DNA from 3 places in the Marinobacter sp. genome. Region 2 is predicted to be linked to each of the others. Evidence: predicted binding sites of a transcription regulator. Region 2 holds the regulator's gene; each other region holds the start of a gene.

Region 1 (7,604 bases), 1.2 Mb from region 2:
ACGCTTTCAGCTGGCCGGCACCGGCGGCAGCTCGGTGAGCCTGCCGAGGGCCCGGCTTGCTTCCAGACCATCACCACCGGTAACAACCTGAAGGCTCTGGGCCCGCTCAAGAACCGTCTTTCGGAACGTCTCAAGCAGTGCCTGTTGGCTGACCTGTTCTACCGCGTTGGCCAGTTGCTGCCGCGAATCGAAGCTGTCCATACCACGATCAATCTCACGCCAGTAGCGGCTGGAAATCTCGCCTAGTTGCCGGTCACGCTCAAGCAGCTTGCTGATCACAGCCTGCTTTTCCCTATCCAGGCGCTCCGGTGTCAACGCTGTCAGGGTTTGCTCAAAGCTGTTCGAGAATTCCTGAACTGCTCGATCGATCTCCGCCCGAGTGGCAGATGGCGACTGCACAACAAAACCGAGGGCGGGCGTTTCCAGCATTTCGAAAGCCGTCGCGTAGACGATGTAGCCCAGTTGGCGGTTGGTACGGATCTCTTCATAGAAAGGGCTGCTTATGATCTGGGCCAGCAGACGGAATCGGGCCCGTTCTTCAAAGCTGGTGTTGTCGCCCTGCATGTAGAGTGTATAGCCGGTGTCTGGGTGGTCTACTTCAATGGAAACCTTCGTTTCATTGTCTGGCAACTGACGTACCTGGCTGCGCTCTACCTCGGTCAATTCACTGTTGCCCAGCAAAATCGCGTCGATCTGCCGTGCCAGGTTCAGGGCCGAGGCTTCGGTGAGATTTCCATGGGCCAGCATAACCGGGTCAACTTGTGAGAGCAGGGCTTCAGAGAAGGACTGCAGTTCATCGAAGGTAACTTCCCGGGCGGCCTTCAGCTTGTCGTCGGTAGGCCAGGCGCCTTCGATCAAGGACGTCTGTACGAACTCCGAGGTCTGTTCCACCGGGCGATCCTTGGCCTTGTTCTCCAGGCCGTCAATCAGCTGTTGCCGGGCAATTTCAAAACGTTGTTCGGTCAGTTCCGGTGTGGCCACCTGAAGCAGTATTCGGTTCATCAGAGTATGGAGTTTGTCGTTATAACCGCCAACACGGACCGTGATACCGCGCAGGTGGGGATAAACGCTGTAATCCAGACCCGCCAGGCTGGCGGAGTACGCCCAGGCATTCAGGTTGGTATTGATGGCGTCGACCAGGAGCTGGGTGAGCACGTAGCTGCGGGCCGAAGCGCGGGCGGCTGGCGTTCGGAGACCCACAAACACGTTGGCTTTCGGGGTATCAAACCTGGTGTCCCGGGCAAACCAGACATCCATCCCTTCAAGTTCGCCAAGACTTGTCGGCTGGTCCATGGTTTTTCCTGGTACCATCGCCAGATCTTCCGGCACGAACGGGTTCTCCGGGGGCAGGCGCAACTGTGCAGCCAGCTCTGGCAAAGTCTTTGCCCTGAGCGCTTCTGGATTGAGAGCTTCCCGGGTCCAGGCGGCGTCGTACCAGTCGGTGCGATTCGGATTCTCCAATTCTGGTTCCGGAGCCAGAACGAAGGCAAGGAGATTGTTCGGCGTCAGCCTGTCCAGAATGTCTCGGTACTGCTCCGGCGCAAAGCGCTCAACCAGCCAGGGCGCCCGCAGTACGTCTTCCGCGGGGTAGTCCTGCAGGTAGCGAGAAAGGCGCATGGCTTCATGCATAGGGTTGCCCTGCTCGCGGAACCGGAAATCAATGCGTGCCAGGTTCTGCATTTCCAGGAAGCGCTGCTCGCTGATCCCTTTCTGGCGAACCTTTTCTATGTAATCAAACACCAGGGGCAAAATGTCCTCGTGGCGCGACAGCCCTTCCGGGGTCAGCGAGATGCTGAGTTCCAGGGTGGCGTTCTCGCCGGTGTCCATACCCAGGCCCGCGGACAGACTCTCCGCCAGGCCAGCCCGTTTTAGCACATCGAACAGACTGCCTGGACCTTCATGGCCGAGCAGATTGGCCACGTAGCTGGCGGGTTTGGTGCGGTAGTTGTCTTCCTGGGACGCAATGGGAAAGGTAAGGGACAAGCTTCTGACATCCTTGAGCGCTTCCGCCGTCACCTTGGCTGGAAGATCGTCCGCCCGGTATAGGCTCGCCACATGGCGTTTCGTCTCAAGGTTGCGGTTTTCGATCGCATCGAACCGGCCCCGCACCATGGCTTCCAGTTCTTCCAGGGTTTGCGGCCCGTACACCGCCAGGCTCATGATGTTTGAGGAGTAGTGCTGCTTCCAGAACTCGATCAGGTCTGGCCGGAGGGGATTCTCTTCTGTGTTCTCCAGGGTGCTGACGTTGCCCACGGCAAACTGGTTGAAGGCGTGGTCCGGGTTACTGACGGCTTTTTTAACGGAATAGAATCGGCGCCCATCTTCTTTCTGTTTGGCGCTGAATTCCGAGTGCACGGCGTTGCGCTCACGGTCTACCAGTTCGGCGGTAAACAGGGGCGCGGAGAACTGTTGTGCGAACCGGTCCAGCGCCGGTTCCAGGAATTCGGCCTGAACATCGAAGAAATAATTCGTGTCCTGGAACGCTGTGAAGGCATTGTGCTGGCCGCCATGGCTCTTGATGAACTGCTGGTATTCGCCCGGATCGGGGTATTTCTCGGTCCCCAGGAACAGCATATGCTCCAGGAAGTGGGAGAGCCCTTCCCGATCCGCCGGATCATCCCCGCTACCGACCGCAACGTTCATCGAAGCAGCTGCCTTATCGGCATCCTGATCAGAAACCAGAATGACCTTCAGGCCGTTGTCCAGTTCGATGAACCGGTACAGGTTGTCGTCATTGGGGCTCTTCTCCGGAATCTGGGCTGCAAGAGCGAGGGTGCTGAACAGCACAAGTGTCAGCAGGGAAAACAGGCGTGAGATCGGGTTCTGCATTGAGTTCTTCCTGACGGTACGTGTGTTCATAGGCTCTCTGTGATTCGGAGAAGAGTCTCGCGCATCAGTGCATCATTGCGTTGCGCGTGCTCTCTGGTTGCTGATCGAGTGTTTTACGAGCCAGATCGGCTGCTTTCTCACTATCCAACTGGCCCGAGGCGATACGCTCCAGAACCGTGGCCATGATGGCAACGGACTGGCGATAATCCGCGAACTCGGCCTGGAATGCCTGGTCGATTGCCTCGTAGACTGCCTGAATCTTCTGTTCCCTTGAACCGGCGTTATCAGCTGTGTCGTTGATTGCCTTCAGACAGGCTCGGGCGATGGAGATGTAGCGTTCCGCGTTGGGATTGTCTTTCTGCATAGTGGGGATTCCGAAGTTCGGTTTTCCAATGAAAAGGAGAGATGCCAAAAGGCGCGATAAGTTCCCGATTATGTCATTGCTGGCGGGTGCTTTCATTGCTTTGTGGTAATCCGGAAATTGGGCATGCATGGGGCAATTCCTGTGCTAGTCTCAAAAACATTGTGTCGGCGAACCGGACAGGCCCGTTTAGCGTGCGGGGACGGATTTTTAGAGTAATAGCTCTATACAAAACAAAGGCTTACAGAGTAAAAGCTCTAAAAAAGTCCGATACATGAAGGTTGCAATTAAGTACAATGCCGGCGTTTCCGGAAAACTCTAAGACTTTAGTCGTATGGGTGCCGGCATGGATAGACAACAACTGAGCAACAGGCAGGGTGGAAGATCGATGAATTATTTCCTGACGGGTGGCACCGGATTTATTGGCCGTTTCCTCGTGGAGAAGCTTCTGGCACGTGGTGGTACTGTCCACGTACTGGTGCGTGAGCAGTCCCAGGACAAGCTGGAAAAATTACGGAAGCGCTGGGGCGCGGATGAAACCCAGGTGAAAGCCGTAATTGGCGACCTCACCAGTAAGAACCTGGGCATCGACGCCAAGACAATGAAGGCCCTGAAGGGAAAGATTGACCATTTCTTCCACCTGGCCGCCGTGTACGACATGGGCGCCGATGAAGAAGCCCAGCAGGCTACCAATATCGAGGGTACTCGGGCCGCGGTCAATGCCGCAGAGGCCATGGGCGCCAAGCACTTCCATCACGTGTCTTCCATTGCGGCTGCCGGTCTGTTCAAGGGCATTTTCCGCGAGGACATGTTCGAGGAAGCGGAAAAGCTGGACCATCCATACCTGCGCACGAAGCATGAATCCGAAAAGGTGGTTCGGGAGGAGTGCAAGGTTCCCTTCCGGATTTACCGCCCCGGCATGGTGATTGGCCATACCGCCACTGGCGAAATGGACAAGGTGGATGGCCCCTACTACTTCTTCAAGATGATTCAGAAGATTCGCCACGCGCTGCCCCAATGGGTGCCGACCATTGGTGTCGAGGGCGGGCGTCTGAACATTGTGCCGGTGGATTTCGTGGTTAACGCCATGGATCACATTGCCCACCTCGAGGGTGAAGACGGTAAGTGCTTCCACCTGGTGGACACCGATCCGTACAAGGTTGGCGAAATTCTCAACATCTTCAGCGAGGCGGGTCACGCTCCCAGGATGGGGATGCGGATCGATTCCCGGATGTTCGGCTTTATCCCGCCGTTCATACGTCAGAGTCTGAAGAATCTGCCGCCGGTGAAGCGTCTGACCTCTGCCATTCTCGATGACATGGGTATCCCGCCCTCAGTGATGTCGTTCATCAATTACCCCACCCGGTTCGATGCCCGTGAAACCGAGCGTGTTCTGAAAGGCACTGGCATTGAAGTCCCTCGTTTGCCGGACTACGCCCCGGTAATCTGGGACTACTGGGAGCGCAATCTGGACCCGGACCTGTTTAAGGACCGCACGCTCAAGGGCACGGTTGAAGGTCGGGTGTGTGTTGTTACCGGTGCTACCTCTGGCATCGGCCTGGCCACGGCGCAGAAACTGGCGGACGCCGGCGCCATCCTGGTGATCGGTGCCCGTAAACTCGAGCGCCTGAAAGAAGTGGCCGCAGAGCTGGAGTCCCGGGGCGCAAGCGTGCATGCCTATCCCTGCGATTTTTCGGATATGGATGCCTGCGACGAGTTCGTGAAGACCGTGTTGGATAACCATGGCCAGGTCGACGTGCTAGTCAACAACGCCGGGCGCTCGATTCGCCGCTCCCTGGATCTGTCGTTCGACCGCTTCCACGATTTCGAGCGCACCATGCAACTGAACTACTTTGGTTCCGTTCGTCTGATCATGGGCTTTGCGCCCAAGATGCTTGAGAATCGCCGCGGTCACGTGGTCAACATCTCGTCCATCGGTGTGCTGACCAACGCTCCCAGGTTCTCGGCTTACGTGGCCTCCAAGTCCGCGCTGGATGCCTTCAGCCGCTGCGCTGCTTCAGAATGGTCGGATCGCAATGTCACGTTCACCACCATTAACATGCCGCTGGTGAAAACACCGATGATTGCGCCAACCAAGATCTATGATTCGGTCCCAACGCTAACACCGGACGAGGCTGCGACCATGGTTGCTGATGCCATCGTCTACCGGCCGAAGCGAATCGCTACCCGCCTGGGTATCTTTGCCCAGGTGCTTCACGCCCTGGCGCCTAAGATGGCCGAGATCGTTATGAATACCGGCTACCGGATGTTCCCGGATTCACCGGCAGCCGCCGGCAGCCGTTCCGGGGAGAAGCCAAAAGTGTCCAGCGAGCAGGTGGCTTTCGCCGCCATCATGCGGGGCATCTACTGGTAATGTCGTAGCCCCTGAATCGAGTGGGAGGGGGAGTTACTCCCCCTCCCACATTAATTGGTTAAACGAGATTCGCCTCTTTTATGAATTGTTCTGGGCTAAAGAAAACGTGCCGATAGCCGATGGTTAACATAAGAACAATATAAAAGAAGGGCTATTGATGACTCTCAAGAAACGTCTTTTGCTGACTTTGCTGCTGGTTGGCCTGCTTCCCGTCATTGCCATCTCATTTTTTAACGCCGAAATTGCCCGACAGAGCCTGACGGAACAGGCGTTGCAACAACTCTCTATTGCGGCTACCAATAAGCAGCATAGTGTTGAAGATTATCTCAGCACTATTGCCCGGCAGCTGAAAGCCATGGCCAATAATCGCGGGACCCGAACGGCGGCCCAGGGGTTTGGTTTGGCATTCCAGAATTACGAAAAACTGGTACAAGAGGAGCAGTCGACCTTACGAGAAAACGTCGAGGCTTATTATCAGCAGAATTTTTTGCCACCCTTGCAGCAAAATGGTGGTGCTAACGGACGTTCAGCCTCGGACTTCGTTGCATCCCTCAGCAAAAACAGCCTGGCTCTGCAGATGGGTTACATCGTGGACAACCCGAATCCTGTGGGGCAGAAAGACGAATTGGTATCGGCTGACGTCCATATCGCGCAGTTTTATAACACGCTTCACAAACAGTGGCACACCTCGTTCAAGGAGTTTCAGGAGGCGTTCGGCTACTACGATATTTATCTCATTGATGCCGATACAGGCCACGTTATCTATTCCGTAGCCAAAGAGGTGGATTTCGCTACCTCCCTGAAAGACGGTCCCTACGCGGATTCTGGCCTGGCGGCAGCTTATCGTCAGGCGATGTCTGACGGACAGGAAACTGCTCCGGCTTTTGTTGATTTTACTCGGTATGTACCGTCCTACGGTGCGCCCGCCGGATTTGTGGCAACCCCCATATATTCCGAAAAAGATGAGCGGCTGGCCGTGCTGGCCTTCCAGTTTCCCATCGACAGCCTGAACAACATCATGATGGAACGAGATGGCATGGGCGAAACTGGGGATGCCTATCTGGTGGGGCCGGATAACCTGATGCGGTCAGACTCCTACCTGGATCCGGAAAACCGCAGTGTTGTCGCTTCCTTTGCCGACCCGGAGAATGGACGCATTAGTTCGACATCGGTGGATGAAGCTCTGGCTGGGAATTCCGGTGAAGGCGTGGTTTCGTCCTACCGTGGCGAGCCAGTGTTTTCCGCCCACAGGCCAGTTACCGTAGGCGGGCTGAACTGGGCGCTGGTGGCGGAGATCAGCGAAGACGAGGCCTTGTCGCCGGTGCGTGAAATGTGGACGCTGGCGGCGATAGCCATTGCTATTGTGATCCTGGCTGTAGTGGCCGTGGCGGTCTGGACCGCAGTGCGGATCATGAAACCCCTCGGTAAAGACCCGGCCGAATTGCAGGCACTGGCGGAGCAGGTGGCTGCAGGTAACCTGGTCATTGATTCGTCCGACAGTGACAATGCCACGGGCGTATACGGCTCCATGCTCAAGATGGTGTCAGACCTGAAAGAAGTGATCTTCAAGGTTGAAGAAGCGTCCCAGCGCCAGGCCAGTGCATCTGAACAGTTGTCCGGCACCACCTCGCAGACTCTGGACAGTGTGAATCAGCAGGCAGAGCAGACTGAGCAGGTGGCGTCGGCCATTGAAGAAATGTCCTCTGCCATCAGCGAGGTGTCCCAGAATACCTCGGAATCGGCAGCCGCCGCCCGGCGCACTGATGAGGCGGTCAGCCGCAGCGCCACCGAGGTGGAATCCTCCGCTGAGGACACCCGTGCTATGGCCAGGGAACTGGAGGAAGCAGAAGCCGGCATAGAGGACTTGCGAAAGAATATGGAATCCATCACCAGGGTTCTGGATTCGATAAAGTCTATCGCCGACCAGACTAACTTGCTGGCTCTGAATGCCGCTATTGAAGCGGCCCGGGCCGGTGAACAGGGCAGGGGCTTCGCGGTGGTCGCGGATGAGGTGCGCAGCCTGGCCCAGAACAGCCAGAA
Region 2 (7,604 bases):
TCCTTCGGTGCGGTACTGATCGGTGGTAACTATGCCGTGGGCCTGGTGGTGTTTGCGATCCTGATGATCATCAACTTCCTGGTGGTGACCAAAGGTGCCGGCCGGGTGTCCGAGGTGAGTGCGCGTTTTACCCTGGATGCCATGCCCGGCAAGCAGATGGCCATTGATGCGGATCTTAACGCCGGGCTGATCAATCAGGACGAAGCCAAGCATCGGCGTGCCGAGATTGCCCAGGAAGCGGATTTCTATGGCTCCATGGACGGTGCGTCCAAGTTTGTGAAAGGGGACGCCATTGCCGGTCTGCTGATTCTCGCCATCAACATCATTGGCGGCATTGCCATCGGCATGCTCCAGCACGACCTGGATTTCGGGCTGGCCATGGAGCGCTATGCGCTGCTGACCATTGGTGACGGCCTGGTGGCCCAGATTCCTTCGCTGCTGCTGTCCACGTCGGCGGCGATCATGGTGACGCGGGTTACCTCCAGCCAGGACATGGGCGGCCAGATCCTTCAGCAGATGTTCAGTGCACCCAAGGCGCTGTCTATAGCAGCCGCGATCCTGATTATCCTCGGCCTGATTCCCGGTATGCCCCACGTAGCCTTCCTCGGTCTGGGTGCGCTGGCAGCGGGAGCTGCCTGGTATATCTGGAAGCACCAGAGACAAACCGTTGAGGAAGAGGGCGCGTTTCCGGCCAGGGGCGCTGGCGGCGCAGCACCGCGGCCTGCGGGTCGTGATCTGCCGCCGGGCGGTGACGCAGGGGGCGATCAGGGCCGTCAGCTGCCGGCACCCGGAGAGACCAAAGAGTTGGGATGGGACGACGTGTCTACCGTCGATATCGTTGGTCTGGAAGTGGGTTACCGGCTGATTCCGCTGGTCGACAAATCCCAGGGTGGCCAGTTGCTCAGTCGCATCAAGGGTGTTCGTAAAAAGCTTTCCCAGGATCTGGGCTTCCTGATGCCCTCGGTCCACATTCGAGACAACCTGGATCTGATGCCCAACGTCTACCGCATCACGCTGATGGGCGTGACCATCGCTGAGGCGGAAATCCATCCAGACCGCGAACTGGCCATCGATCCTGGCCAGGTATTCGGAAAGATAGAGGGCATTGAAGGCAAGGATCCGGCGTTCGGTCTGGATGCCAGTTGGATTGAGCCGGACAAGAAAGACCAGGCCCAGACCCTGGGGTATACCGTGGTTGATGCCAGTACGGTGGTCGCCACCCATCTGAACCAGGTGCTGCAGAAACACGCCCACGAACTGCTGGGCCACGAGGAGGTTCAGAAGTGGCTGGATCAGCTGGAGAAGATTTCTCCGAAGCTGGCCGAGGAACTGGTGCCCACTACTGTTTCCATCAGTCTGCTGCTGAAAGTACTGCAGAACCTCCTGAAGGAGGAGGTGCCGATCCGGGATATGCGGTCCATTGCCGAGGCCATCGTGAACGTGCATCCGAAGAGCCAGGATCCGAAGCTGCTGACCACGGTAGCCCGGCAGTCCCTGCGGCGGATGATCGTTCAGAGTATCTGCGGCAACGAATCGGAGATACCGGTCATCACCCTGGATCCGGATCTGGAACAGTTATTGCTAAAGTCAGTTCAGCAGAGTCAACAATCCGGCGGTCAGGAAGATATTGGCCTGGTTCTGGAGCCGAATATGGTTGAAAAGCTCCAGCGCTCCCTGCAGGAGAGCGTTCAGCGCCAGGAGATGCTCGGCAAACCGGCCATTCTGCTGGTGTCCGGGCCCCTGAGGCCGGTACTGGCGAAGTTTGCCAGTTATGGGGTAGAGCGCCTGCACGTGCTCTCGTACCAGGAAATTCCGGATAACAAACAGATTACGATCGTGGCGTCCGTTGGCCAGTAACGGCGCGGATGACAGAGCGGACAGCGCCGGCACGGCGTTGCCGGTGGAGGAAGAGGCATCATGAAAGTAAAACGGTTTTTTGCTCAGACCATGGCAGAGGCGCTCAAGCAGGTCAGTGAACAGATGGGGCCGGATGCCGTGATTCTTTCCAATCGTCGGGTCGATGGCGGTGTCGAAATTGTGACGGCGCTGGACTATGACGAAAACATGGCGCGTCAGCGCCTGGGAAATCAGGCTGAAGAAGCGACCAACGGTTCCCGACTTGCCGAAATGCAGGCCGACCAGCACCGCCGTCTTGAAGACGAGCTGGGCCGGTCTCGGGATCGCATTCGGGAGGTCCGGGAAAAACGGGCGTCCCAGGGCGCCGGCTATGCCGGAGCCTCGTTTGCGGCGGTGCAGGAATCGCTGGGTGCGGGTTTTGATGAGCCTGAGATGCCCCGCGCTCCGAGGGAAGCCTATCCCGATGAGCTGGCGCAGATGCGAGCCGAGATCAGTTCCCTGCGGGACATGATGCAGGGCCGCCGGCCGGAATCGGAGCCGGAGGTTTCGGCAACCACCGCCGTTCAACAGAGGCTGGCTGAGCGCCTGCAGGAATTTGGCCTGGGCAGCGAACTGGCGGGCTCAATTTCCCGTCGCCACAAGGCCGGGCGCCTCGAGGATGGCTGGAAACAGTCCCTCAAAATGTTGTGCACTGGTGTCCGGACCTCCCGCATGGAGTGGCTGGATGAGGGTGGCGCCTACGCGCTCGTGGGCCCCACCGGTTCCGGGAAAACCACCACCATTGGCAAGCTGGCGGCACGCTACGTGCTGAAGCACGGTTCCGACTCGGTGGCACTGGTAACCACCGACCGCTACCGAGTGGCCGCTCATGAGCAGCTGTTTGTCTTCGGGCGCATCCTGAATGTGCCCGTTCGTGTGGTGGACGAGAGCCACAGTCTCGACGATATTCTGGACGAGCTGTCAGACCGTCACCTGGTACTGATCGATACCGCAGGGCTGACAAGTGCGGATAAGGGGTATCAGGAACAGCTGGCCGAACTGGCTCGCAGCCATCACAATATCAAAACGCATCTGGTAGTCTCGGCAACCAGTCAGCCGCGCATCATGAAATCCGTCTGGCATTGCTATAAGATGGCAAATCTTGCGGGCTGTGTGATGACCAAGATTGATGAAGCCCTCACACTGGGTGAATCTCTCGGCTTTGTGATGGAAACCGGTCTGCCGGTAGCCTATTACACAGACGGGCAGAAAATTCCTGAAGACCTGCACCACGCAGAAGCCGTTCCGCTGGTGCGGCTGGCCGTGGACCGGCTTAAAACACTCCAGCAACAGCAGGCGGTCGCAGAGGGGGCCTGAACTCATGAACCCCGGACCGGACAAACAAACAGCGAGCGTCCGAACAACAGCCCCCGGCTAGACGTGGCGAGAGACAAAAAACAGTATGAGCAAAGCACAACCGGTACAGGTGATTGCAGTTTCCGGCGGCAAAGGTGGAGTCGGCAAAAGTAACGTGTCGGTGAACCTCGGAATCGCCCTGGCGCAGAAAGGCCGGAGAGTGGTGCTGCTCGACGCCGACCTGGGGCTGGCCAATATCGACGTATTGCTTGGTATTACCGCCAACCGTAATCTTCAGGATGTGCTGGCGGGCGATTGTGATCTCAAGGACGTTCTGGTGAATGGTCCCGGCGGCATCAAGATTGTTCCTGCCTCCTCCGGTACCCAGAGAATGACCCAGCTCAGCCCCATGGAGCATGCCGGGTTGATTAACGCGTTCAGCGAGCTGGGGGATCAGATTGATGTCCTGATCGTGGATACCGCTGCCGGTATCTCGGAATCGGTGGTCAGCTTTCTGAGAGCGTCCCAGGAGTTGTTGCTGGTGGTCTGTGACGAGCCCACGTCGATTACCGACTGTTACGCCCTGATCAAACTCATGAACCGTGACTACGGTACCAACCGCTTCCGTATCCTTGCCAACCAGGTACGAAACGAGCAGGAAGGCCGGCATCTTTTCGAAAAACTGACCCGGGTCACCGAGCGCTTCCTGGATGTGGCACTACAATACGTCGGGATGGTGCCTTACGATGAGGCTGTGAAGAAAGCGGTTCAGCGACAGCGTGCAGTGCTGGATGCCTACCCCAGGGCGAAGGCGTCACTGGCTATCAAGGCTCTGGCGGATAAGGTAGACAGCTGGCCGTTGCCGTCCTCTCCCCGCGGGCATCTGGAATTTTTTGTGGAGCGGCTCGTCGAAGTCTGAATCGGATCCAGTCAAACAAAAACCCGGATACATGACATTGGCGAAAAACCTCGGAATCTATAACCAGTCGGGTGCGCAGAAGCCGTCACAGCTCATTGAGCAGCATGCGCCGCTGGTCAAGAAAATTGCCCTTCACCTGATGGCCCGCCTGCCTGCTTCGGTTCAGCTTGAAGACCTGATGCAGGCCGGCATGATCGGCCTGCTTGAGGCAGCCCAGCGCTACAGCTCTACCAAAGGTGCAACCTTCGAGACCTACGCCGGCATCCGGATTCGCGGGGCCATGGTGGATGAAATCCGCAAGGGCGACTGGGTTCCCCGTTCCGTCCATCGCAATGCCCGCCGTATTTCCCAGGCTATCAAGGCCGTTGAAGACCGTTTGGGTCGTGAAGCTCAGGATCTGGAAGTGGCCGAGGAGCTGGGCATGGGGCTGGCGGAATATCACTCTTACCTTTCCGATTCCAACAGCGGCCGACTTTTTAGCCTCGATGAGCTCAATGAATCCGGAGAGCTGCCGATAGAACAGACAGAGACGCAGGATAATCCCCTTGAGGGATTGTCCTCCGATGCCTTCCGGCGCAGCCTCGCTGAGGCCATTGAAGACCTGCCGGAACGGGAAAAACTGGTGCTGAGCCTGTATTACCAGGAAGAACTGAACCTCAAGGAGATTGGTGCAGTGCTTGGCGTCAGCGAGAGCCGGGTAAGCCAGATTCATAGCCAGGCGGCCCTGCGCCTTCGGGGACGGCTGTCGGATTGGCGCCAGGAATCGGACAGCTGATTGCGTTCAGTCTGTGTCCTCGAAGAGGCAGTCTGTAGTTTTTGGTAACCGATGCTTTACAACCGAAGCAAAGGTCTGACAATAAGCGGTTAAAACAGCGGCCTGCTAGACTTTGAACGCGAAGGTCAAACGAATTCCGGGTGTTACTAACTGGAGGTCCCATTGGACAAAAACATGAAAATCCTCATTGTGGATGATTTCTCCACAATGCGACGGATCATCAAGAACCTGCTGCGTGATCTGGGCTTCACCAACACCGATGAAGCAGACGACGGCAACACAGCTCTGCCGATGCTCAAGAGCGGCAAGTACGATTTTCTGGTCACCGACTGGAACATGCCAGGCATGTCCGGTTTCGATCTGCTCAAGGCCGTTCGGGCGGACGAGAACCTGAAAACCCTGCCGGTATTGATGGTAACGGCTGAGGCGAAGCGGGACCAGATTGTTGCCGCTGCCCAGGCGGGCGTGAACGGCTATGTTGTCAAACCGTTCACCGCCGCGGTGCTCAAGGAAAAGATTGAGAAAATCTTTGAAAGAATCCAGTAACCAGAGGTCGGATGGCTCTCATGAGCGATAGCAAAAAGAACCATCGGGGCCTTGAACCGGAGGTGACGGAAAAGCTCCAGCGGCAGGCAGCAGAACTGGCAGAGAGTGTTGATGCGGGTGATTATGCCAAAGCCATGACCCTGATCAATGAACTCAGTGAGGTCAGGGATCAGAGTCTGTATCGCGAGGTCGGGCGATTGACCCGGAGCTTGCACGAAGCAATCCGGAACTTCCAGATTGATCCCCGTAACGCCGAACAGCAGGAAGCACTGTCAATGATGACAGATGCCTCCGATCGCCTCGAATACGTCGTGCAGATGACTGGTGAAGCGGCCAACCGGACCATGGATTTGGTTGAGGAAACCATGCCCGTGGCCAATGCCCTGCGGGACGAGGCCGCTGCTTTGCGCGATGAGTGGCAGCGTCTGCGTCGCCGGGAAATGCAGCCGGCCGAGTTTCGGGAGCTTTATGGCCGGATTGATCGCTTTTTCGTCAGTATGGCTACCGACGCTGACACCATGTACAGCAACCTGTCGGAAATCCTGCTGGCCCAGGATTATCAGGATCTGACGGGGCAGGTTATCCAGAAGGTCACTGCCCTGGTGAAAGAGGTTGAGGAACAGATGCTCAGCCTGGTGGTGATGGCCAGCCATGTGGACCAGCTCACGGGCACGGTGCACCAGATTGAAGAAAAAGAAGAGTCTGCGGAGAAGGGCGTCGGGCCCCAGATCAAGGCCGATGAGCGTGAAGATGTAGTTTCGGGACAGGACGACGTAGACGACCTGTTGTCCAGTCTCGGTTTCTGAATGAAGAGGGTAACGCATGGCGTTTGATGCTGATGAAGAGATTTTGCAGGACTTCCTGGTAGAAGCCGGCGAAATCCTCGAAAAGCTGTCAGAGCAGTTGGTAGATCTTGAGCAACATCCTGACGACAGTGATCTGCTCAACGCCATCTTCCGTGGCTTTCACACCGTTAAAGGCGGCGCGGGCTTCCTTCAGCTTGAAGCACTGGTGAATTGCTGCCATTCCGCCGAGAACGTTTTTGATATCCTGCGCAATCACAAGCGCAAGGTGGACTCTGAGTTAATGGACGTGGTTCTGGAAGCCCTGGACAACGTCAATGCCATGTTTGAGCAGGTCCGCAATCACGAGGAGTTGACACCAGCCCCGGACGAACTGATTGCACGCCTGGATGCCCTGGCCCAGCCGGAGGGCGAGGGGGCACCCGCCGCTGCTTCTCAACCTGAGCATGAAGAGAACGAACCGGCAGAAGACGGTGGTGATATCACCGACGACGAATTCGAACAGCTTCTGGATGCCTTGGAGGACGAAAAATCCGAAGGCCAGGCACCAGCTTCAGGCTCCGGAGCGGCTGCGGGTGACCAGGAGGGTTCCGGAGACGACGAGATTACCGACGACGAATTCGAGGCGCTGCTGGACCAGTTACACGGAAAAGGGCAGTTTGCCGGAGCACCTGCGGGCGAGGAAGAGGCTGTCAGCAAAGAAGAAAAGCCGGCCGCCAAGGCAGAGGGCGGTGCCAGCGATGACCTGATCACTGACGACGAATTCGAAAAACTGCTGGACGATCTTCACGGCAAAGGAGGAAGTCCGACCGCCGGGGGAGAGCCCTCAGCTTCCAAAGAGCCTTCAGCTTCGAAAGAGCCTTCAGCTCCAGGACAGTCCGCGGATCCGAAAGAGCCGTCCGCGCCGAAAGAGCCGGCCAAGCCGAAGGCGGCCGCTAAGCCAGCCGAAAAGCCGGAAGCCAAAGGCGCTGCCGCACCTGCCATGCCCGCTCGCGAGAACGCGCCTGCGGCGGAAACAACGGTTCGTGTCGACACCAAGCGCCTTGATGACATCATGAATATGGTGGGCGAACTGGTGCTGGTGCGTAATCGCCTGCAGCGTCTGGGCAACGAAAGCGAAGACGAGCACATGCACAAGGCGGTGTCCAACCTGGATGTGGTCACCACCGATCTTCAGTCTGCCGTGATGCAGACCCGTATGCAGCCGATCAAGAAGGTGTTTGGTCGCTTCCCCAGGGTGGTCCGTGATCTGGCCAGGAACCTCAAGAAAGAGGTCAACCTGGTGATGCATGGTGAAGATACCGACCTGGACAAGAATCTGGTCGAAGCGCTGTCCGATCCGTTGGTTCACCTGGTCCGGAATTCGGTC
Region 3 (7,604 bases), 1.2 Mb from region 2:
GTATAAGATGATCAGCTTCTACGCCAAGAAAGCCCGCGGCCTGATGTGTCGATTCGCCATCCAGAACCGCATTACCCAGGCCGACGACCTCAAGGGGTTCAACCTCGAAGGCTATTACTTCAGCGAAGACCAATCCGATAAGAACAACTGGGTTTTCCTGCGGGATGAACAGTAATCCACGTTGATATCGGAGTAAGCAATGAACGAAGCAGTGTTTTCCCAGATCGCCATGCTGGTGTTTCTGACCGGCCTGATTGTCTGGATGGGTATCATCGTCTGGGATCTGGCCAAGAAATCCCAGGCCGGAAGATTCGGCACCATCGCCCTGTTTACGGTTCTGGGCGCCGGCGTTGTGGGCTTTATTATCAAAACCGTACTCGTAGAGATCATGCAAATATGAAAGACAAGGACCAGCCCTGATGTGGTTTCGCAACGCCCGCGTATTCCGTTTTACCAAACCGTTTGATATCTCCGCCGAAGAGCTGGAGGAAAAACTGCAGGCCGACGCCTTCAAACCCTGCGGCCCCCAGGAAACCAGCCGCCAGGGCTGGGTACCTCCGCTGGGCAAGCATGGAGAACAGCTGGTTCATAGCGCCAACGGCTATCACCTGATTGCTCTGCGCAAGGAAGAGAAGATTCTTCCGGGCCCGGTGGTAAAGGAAGCCGTTGAAGAGAAAGCCGAAGCGATAGAATTCGAGCAGGGCCGCAAGGTTCGACGCAAGGAAAAGGACGAAATCAAGGAACAGGTGATGCTGGAGATGCTGCCCCAGGCCTTTTCCAAGAACCGCCGCTCCTTTGCCTACCTTGCCCCCCAGGACGGTGTACTGGTGGTAGACGCCGGCTCCGCCAAGCAGGCGGAAGATCTGGCCTCGACTCTGCGCAAGAGCCTCGGGTCGCTGCCGGTTCGTCCACCCGCGGTGGAACAGGCACCGGCCTTCACCTTTACCGGCTGGCTGAGCGAATCCATCGATCTGCCTGGCAAGGTGGTTCTGGGCACTGAATGCGAGCTCAAGGATCCGTCTGAAGATGGTGGCGTGGTGCGCTGCAAGGGCCTGGATCTGAAAGCCGATGAAATCCGCAACCATCTCGATGCGGGCATGCAGGTGACCAAACTGTCCCTGACCTGGGACGACAACGTATCCTTCGTGCTGGATGAAGAACTGGGTATTCGTCGCCTGAAATTCGGCGAAACGCTTCAGGATCAACTGGACGACGTCGACGTGGACGATGCCGCTGCCAAGTTTGACGCAGCCTTCACGCTGATGACCCTGGAACTGTCTCGATTGATTCCGGGACTCCTTGAAGCACTGGGTGGTGAAGACCGCTCAGCGATTGTCGAAGAATAAAGCCGAGAACCCGGGGTCAGATGAACTGTCCATCTGACCCCTTTTCCCGAACCGCTCAGTGAGCGCTTTTGCCCAACCGCTCTCGCTGCCAGTCTTTTTCCGGTTCATTCAGAACCAGCAGCAGATCCATGACTTCCTCTTCCGTGTTGAACTTGATCTCAAAACCCAGGTGTTCCGCAAGCTGCAGCATGGGACGGTTGTCCGGCAGCACATTGCCAACCATCTCCATGGTGCCCCGGGCACGACAGTAATCGATCATCTTCTGCATCAGGGCAACGCCAAGGCCCTCCCCTTTCATTTTGTCATGAACCATCACCGCGAACTCGCACTGCAGGTTGTCGGCGTCGGTCCAGGTGCGCACGGTTCCCAAGGTCTCTTCCCCTTCACCGTCTTCCCTGGGGGCATTGGCTATGAACACCATTTCCCGGTCGTAATCAATCTGCACCATCTGGGCTACGTCTTCCCGGGAAAAATGCTTCCGGTACTGGAAGAACCGGTAGCGAATGGACTCCGGTGACTGTAATTCGTGGAACGCCCGGTGGGCGGGCTCATCCTCAGCCAACACGGGACGGATGATGACCCGGCGGCCAGATTTAGGCAGCACAATCCATTCCTCCAGTTCCCGCGGGTATGGCTGAATGATGGGCCGGCCCGGCTTGTCGGCCAGATTGATGGCGATATTCACGGCTACAGCCCCCTGCTCGTTGAACAGCAACGGCGAGATCTCCAGACCCTGAATTTCCGGAATGTCGATGACGATCTGCGAGAGGGTGACCAGGGTCTCGGACACCGCCCGGATATCCTCTTCCGGCTTAAGGCTGTGTTCTTTCAGCAGCTTGTACATATAGGTGCGGCGCAGGAGTTCACGGGCCAGAACCATATTCAGGGGCGGCAATGCGATCTGCCGATCGGTCATTACGTTTATCTGCGCGCCTGCCGCACCGCACACCACCAGCGGGCCGAACAGGGCATCCCGGGTAATGCCGACGCTGAACTCGATCCCACCCACGTGCTGGTACGAACGCTGAACTGCAAACCCGAGAAAGCCACTGTCCGGGAAATGGCTCTTGTATTCCTCCATCAGGTAGCGGCAGGAGTCCATGATGGCCGCTTCGCTGTTGAGCTTCTGCACCGTGCCCTTGTACCGACGCTGGGTAGGACTCAGATTCAGGAAAGGATGGCAGGCCTGCTCATGAATGATCGTGATATCGATGGGTCGCCGCTCAACCGCGAACACCTCCAGGACCTCTTCCATGTCGTCACAGTACATGGTGTCGATGGTGCTGATGCCATAATCCCGAACCAGGTCCCGGGCTTCCCGGTTCGACAGGTGATACCGCCCTGCGCGCAGTGCCCTGCTGACCACATGACGGGTGTGGGTCCGGTCCGCAAAGTGATCGGTAAAGGATTCGGGGGTTTCCGTAAGCAGCCGCTGAACCCTCTGGTGGCGAACATGCTGCATGAATGCCATGACGGCTTTCTCGGGATTGAAGAACGATGGCAGCCCGGCCCGGTAGAACTCTTCCCGGGCATCCATCACCGTGCTCTGGCCAAGCCAGCAGGTAAACACGTTCAGACGAGTGCCCTTGGAGGCCTGCACCACCGAATCCGCAATCTGTAGGCTGTCCTCGGTCAGACTCGGGGCATACATCACCAGAACGTTGGCCACTTCCGGATCCTTGGCCAGGATCTTGATGGCTTTGCCATACAACTCCGGCGAGGCGTCGTAGTTGAGGTCAATCGGGTTTTTGCGGGTCCAGTAAGGTGGCAGCAGCTCGGCCAGGGCCTCGACACTGGAATTCGACAGCTCCGCGAGTTCACCGCCCAGGTCCGCAAGCCGGTCCACGGCCAACACTCCCGGGCCAACCCCGTTGGCCATGATCGCCAGCGTCTCGCGGCGCAAAGGACGCATTCGGGTCAACGTCTCGAGTGCATCAAACATCTGGCCAAGACCGTCCACCCGAAGCACACCGGCCCGCTGGAGCATGGCATCATAGATCGGATCGCTGCGCTTCAAACCTGCGGGCAGGCTGTGGGGAAACCACTCCGATTCCGGCACCCGACCGGACTTTACCGCAATCACTGGCTTGGTACGGGAGGCTACCCGCACCGCCGACATAAAGCGCCGGGCGTTCGGGATGTTCTCGATATGCAGGAGAATTGCACGGGTCTGGGTGTCCTGCGCCAGATAGTCGATCAGGTCATCGTGATCGATATCCATGCCATCGCCCAGTGTCAGGAAGTAGGAAAAACCCACACCTCGGGCGAACGCCCAGTCTATGACCGAACTGGCGATGGTGCCGGACTGGCCAACGAAGGCAACCCGGCCCGGGATCACGCCCATGTGAGCGTAGGTAGCGTTCAGGCTGCGGGCCGGAACCATCAGGCCGATGGTGTTGGGGCCAAGCACCCGGATACCGGTTTCCCGGGCGGCTTCGCGTACGGAATACATCAGGGGCTGCCCGGTTTTACTGTGGGTACGGGACATGCCGCCAGTCATAACAATGGCAGTGCGCACCCCGGCTTCTCCCAGCCGCTTGATGGTCTTGGCCACGGTATCCGGCGGCGTACAGATGATTGCCAGATCCGGAGAAAAATCCATTTTCGAGACTTTCTTGACGCAAGGAACACCGTGCACGTTGTCATAATCGTTCTGGTTAACGACCAGCAAACGCCCCGGATAACCGCCCCCCATGAGGTTCCGCAATACCATACCGCCAAGGTTGTCTGCCCGCTCCGACGCACCGATCACCGCAATGGACGCGGGATTGAACAGGCTCTCCAGATACCGGGTGCTCAAGCTGAGTCTCCTTCATGGTTGGCCGGCAGGCCGTTGGGGAAATAAATCTAATAAAACAGGTTACTTATGAATGTAACTCTTATCTTAGGCCCTGATTCGCCGATGTGAAATGGCTATCGCCCCTATAAGACCAAAGAAACACGGCATCGTGCAGTTTTCCCTGATAAGCTTGAAGAAAATATAAGCATATCGAAGGCAGTCCGAGACGTATGACCACGGCATTCTTTTCCCACGATGACTTCATGAAACACAACATGGGGCCCGAGCATCCGGAAAGCCCTGAACGGCTGGCAGCCATTATCAGCTACCTGGCTGATACCGGCCTCGATCAGAAGCTCGACTGGGTTCGGCCGGAAGAGATCACCCGCGACCAGCTACTGACCGTGCACCCTGAAAAGTACCTGCATCAACTCGACCTGATGCAACCAACAAGGGGCCGCGTGTTTACCGATCCGGATACTGCCATGATGCCAGACACCCTGCGGGCAGCCCGCCTGGCGGCCGGTGCCAACGTCCAGGCCGTGGATATGGTCATGAGCAGCCAGGTAACCAACGCGTTTGTCTGCGCACGGCCGCCCGGACATCATGCCGAGCGAGCGAAGTCCATGGGGTTCTGTTTCTACAACAACGTGGCTCTCGCTGCCATGCGCGCCCTTACCTTCCACCATCTTGAGCGGGTCGCGATCATCGATTTCGACGTGCATCAGGGCAATGGCACCGTGGACATTGTCGGTGGCGACGAGCGTATCCTGATGTGCTCCAGCTTCCAGCATCCCTTCTACCCGCACTCCCATGTTCACCGGCAGGCCGACAACATCGTGAATATTCCGATTGAGGCGAACTGTTCGTCTGAAGAGTACCGGAAGCAGGTGGAGGCGGGATGGCTGAAGCGCCTGAACGAATTCAAACCGCAGTTGATCCTGATTTCGGCGGGTTTTGATGCCCACCGGCTGGATCCGATGGCAGAACTGAATCTGGATACGGAAGATTATCGCTGGCTAACGGAAATGATTGTGAGTGTCGCCAGTGAGCACAGCAATGACCGGATCATTTCAACTCTGGAAGGCGGTTACCACCTGCGGGCCCTGGCGGAAAGTGTCAATGCCCACCTGGAAGTTCTGGATTCGGTTTACTGAAGCCGATCAGCCCCTGGGTTCGCCGCCATAGCCGTTAGCCTGCTGCAATTCCGGGCGGTCACCGGCCCGTTGCAGTCGGATATTGGTGCGGCGGTTATCTGCCGGCCGGTTCGATGCCGGGAACTGGTCACCATGGGCCCGAACGGTGATCATGTCTTCATCAATACCGCGCGCCTTGAGATAGTCAGCCACGACATTGGCACGATCTTCGGAAAGTGCGCGGTTATCGATGCGGCTGCCAATGCTGTCACTGTGGCCATCCACGAAAATCCGCTCAACCGTTGAGTCGGCGTTCACGTAGGTCACAATATTATCCAGCAACTGCCTGTCGGCGTCTGAAAGCTGGGTGCTGCCGCTGGCAAACGGCACTCTTGAGCGCTGAATCTGGTCAAAATTAACCGGCAAGAGATTCGATGTGCAGCGCTGGTAACGCTGGTATTCGCCGGCAAAATTGATATTGGACACCTGCACCCGAACCGGACGGCCATCAAACCAGGATTCCCTGGTAACCGTGGGGCGCATGCCATCCAGCAGGCCGTGGGCAACAACAAATGCCTGGCGGGTATCCAGAAAGACCTGGCGGCGATCATCCGACACGTTGACCGTGCCCAGGGGCTTCGGCGCCACACCCGGACGCCAGGCCGGTGCTTCAACCACGAGACTGCCCCGCCCTGGTCGCATGAGTGCAGAATCAGACTCCAGGAAAAAGCTTAGACTCTCACCTGCACGGTGATTGAATACCGCCCGACCGTAGCCGGGAACCTCGTGCACCAGACGGCACTCGAATACCGACTCGGCAAGATACCACTGGCTATTCTCAATGCCGGCGCCATAGCTGGCAGCCTGGCCGGCAGCCGGCAAAAGCACGACAGCAAAACTGGCAGCCAGTAGTGTTTTCAGACGTTTGTCAGGGCGGAATCCCATAGTGCTTGCCATCAGTGTCCGGGAGTTTGCAGGTTCTGACTGGTTAACGGCCTGCGTCTGTCTTTCTTTAGCCGCCAACCGGAAAACAATCGCCGGCGCCTTCTGGTATAATTCGCCAAATTTTTCGGGGTGCTATCCACCAAGGCACCACAGCACGCCTCGCCAAAGGTATTGCGGACAACTGCCATGACAGAAAAGCTGACTCTTACCCGACCCGACGACTGGCACCTTCACGTTCGGGACGGCGACATTCTTACGGACGTAGTACCGGCCACAGCAGCCTGCTTCGGTCGCGCTATCATCATGCCCAACCTGGTACCACCGGTGACAACCGCCGCTGATGCCACAGCCTACCGGGACCGCATTCTTGCAGCTGCCAATGGCACCGCATTCGAGCCACTGATGACCCTGTATCTGACCGAGAGCATGACACCGGACACCATCCGCGAGGCCAAAGCCGCCGGTGTTGTGGCCGCCAAGCTCTATCCGGCCGGCGCCACCACTAATTCCGACTCAGGGGTGAAGGATATCCGGAACATCTACCCGGTTCTGGAAGCCATGGTCGATTGCGGCATGCTGCTGCTGGTTCACGGCGAGGTCACTGATGCCGACATCGATATCTTTGATCGCGAAAAGGTCTTTCTCGAGCGGGTACTGGCCCCCACCCTGGAGGCCTTTCCGAATCTGAAGGTTGTACTGGAACACATCACCACCGCCGATTCTGCGGAGTTTGTCCAGCAGCACAAGGGCGACAATCTGGGCGCGACTCTGACGCCCCAGCACTTGATGTATAACCGCAACCATATGCTGGTCGGCGGCATTCGCCCGCACCTTTACTGCCTGCCTATCCTGAAGCGTAACCGCCATCAGCAGGCGCTCAGGGACGCGGTAACCAGCGGCGACAAACGCTTTTTCCTGGGCACGGATTCCGCCCCCCATGCCAGGGACCGCAAAGAAGCCGCCTGTGGTTGTGCCGGCTGCTACTCGGCCTATGGCGCCATCGGCCTGTATGCCGACATTTTTGAAGAGCTTGGCATTCTGGACAAACTCGAAGCCTTCGCTAGTTTCAACGGCCCTGATTTCTATGGCCTGCCGCGAAATACCGATACCATCACCCTGGTTCGGGAGCCCTGGACAATGCCGGCACAGCTGCCTCTGTCTGACGGAACCATCGTGCCGCTCAAGGCCGGTGAAACCGTTCACTGGCAGCTGGCGTAAACCTGACTGATTCCTTCTCACATACGGCCAAGACCGGAGCTTGAGTGACTGACGAAAACAAACCACCGCATCCCATGTCCCGCCGTTTCCGCGGGTTTCTGCCTGTTGTAGTCGACGTGGAAACCGCTGGCTTCAATCCCGAGCGGGACGCCCTGCTGGAAGTGGCGGCAGTGATACTGA

Evidence for each region. Region 2 encodes FliA, which starts transcription of late flagellar genes. Its sites were predicted from a motif close to CTAAAGTTTNNNNNNNNNNNGCCGNTAA; they were not measured.
Region 1: the regulator FliA is predicted to act here: its motif matches at 5,660-5,687, upstream of ACO06L_RS00725 (methyl-accepting chemotaxis protein).
Region 3: the regulator FliA is predicted to act here: its motif matches at 6,250-6,277, upstream of ACO06L_RS00740 (flagellar protein MotY).

The regions. Positions count from the first base shown of each region.
Region 1 covers NZ_OZ245935.1:157,309-164,912, forward strand. Annotated here, with positions in the region: gene ACO06L_RS00705 (TIGR04282 family arsenosugar biosynthesis glycosyltransferase) at 1-1, shown strand, start outside; gene ACO06L_RS00710 (insulinase family protein) at 7-2,829, opposite strand; gene ACO06L_RS00715 (hypothetical protein) at 2,894-3,193, opposite strand; gene ACO06L_RS00720 (SDR family oxidoreductase) at 3,579-5,564, shown strand; gene ACO06L_RS00725 (methyl-accepting chemotaxis protein) at 5,722-7,604, shown strand, end outside.
Region 2 covers NZ_OZ245935.1:1,359,775-1,367,378, reverse strand. Annotated here, with positions in the region: gene flhA (flagellar biosynthesis protein FlhA) at 1-1,857, shown strand, start outside; gene flhF (flagellar biosynthesis protein FlhF) at 1,918-3,213, shown strand; gene ACO06L_RS06180 (MinD/ParA family protein) at 3,299-4,111, shown strand; gene ACO06L_RS06175 (RNA polymerase sigma factor FliA) at 4,143-4,886, shown strand; gene cheY (chemotaxis response regulator CheY) at 5,049-5,432, shown strand; gene ACO06L_RS06165 (protein phosphatase CheZ) at 5,453-6,238, shown strand; gene ACO06L_RS06160 (chemotaxis protein CheA) at 6,255-7,604, shown strand, end outside.
Region 3 covers NZ_OZ245935.1:165,872-173,475, reverse strand. Annotated here, with positions in the region: gene yaaA (peroxide stress protein YaaA) at 1-175, shown strand, start outside; gene ACO06L_RS00760 (DUF2788 domain-containing protein) at 200-400, shown strand; gene rdgC (recombination-associated protein RdgC) at 420-1,346, shown strand; gene ACO06L_RS00750 (GNAT family N-acetyltransferase) at 1,402-4,146, opposite strand; gene ACO06L_RS00745 (histone deacetylase family protein) at 4,356-5,282, shown strand; gene ACO06L_RS00740 (flagellar protein MotY) at 5,289-6,206, opposite strand; gene pyrC (dihydroorotase) at 6,393-7,424, shown strand; gene rnt (ribonuclease T) at 7,469-7,604, shown strand, end outside.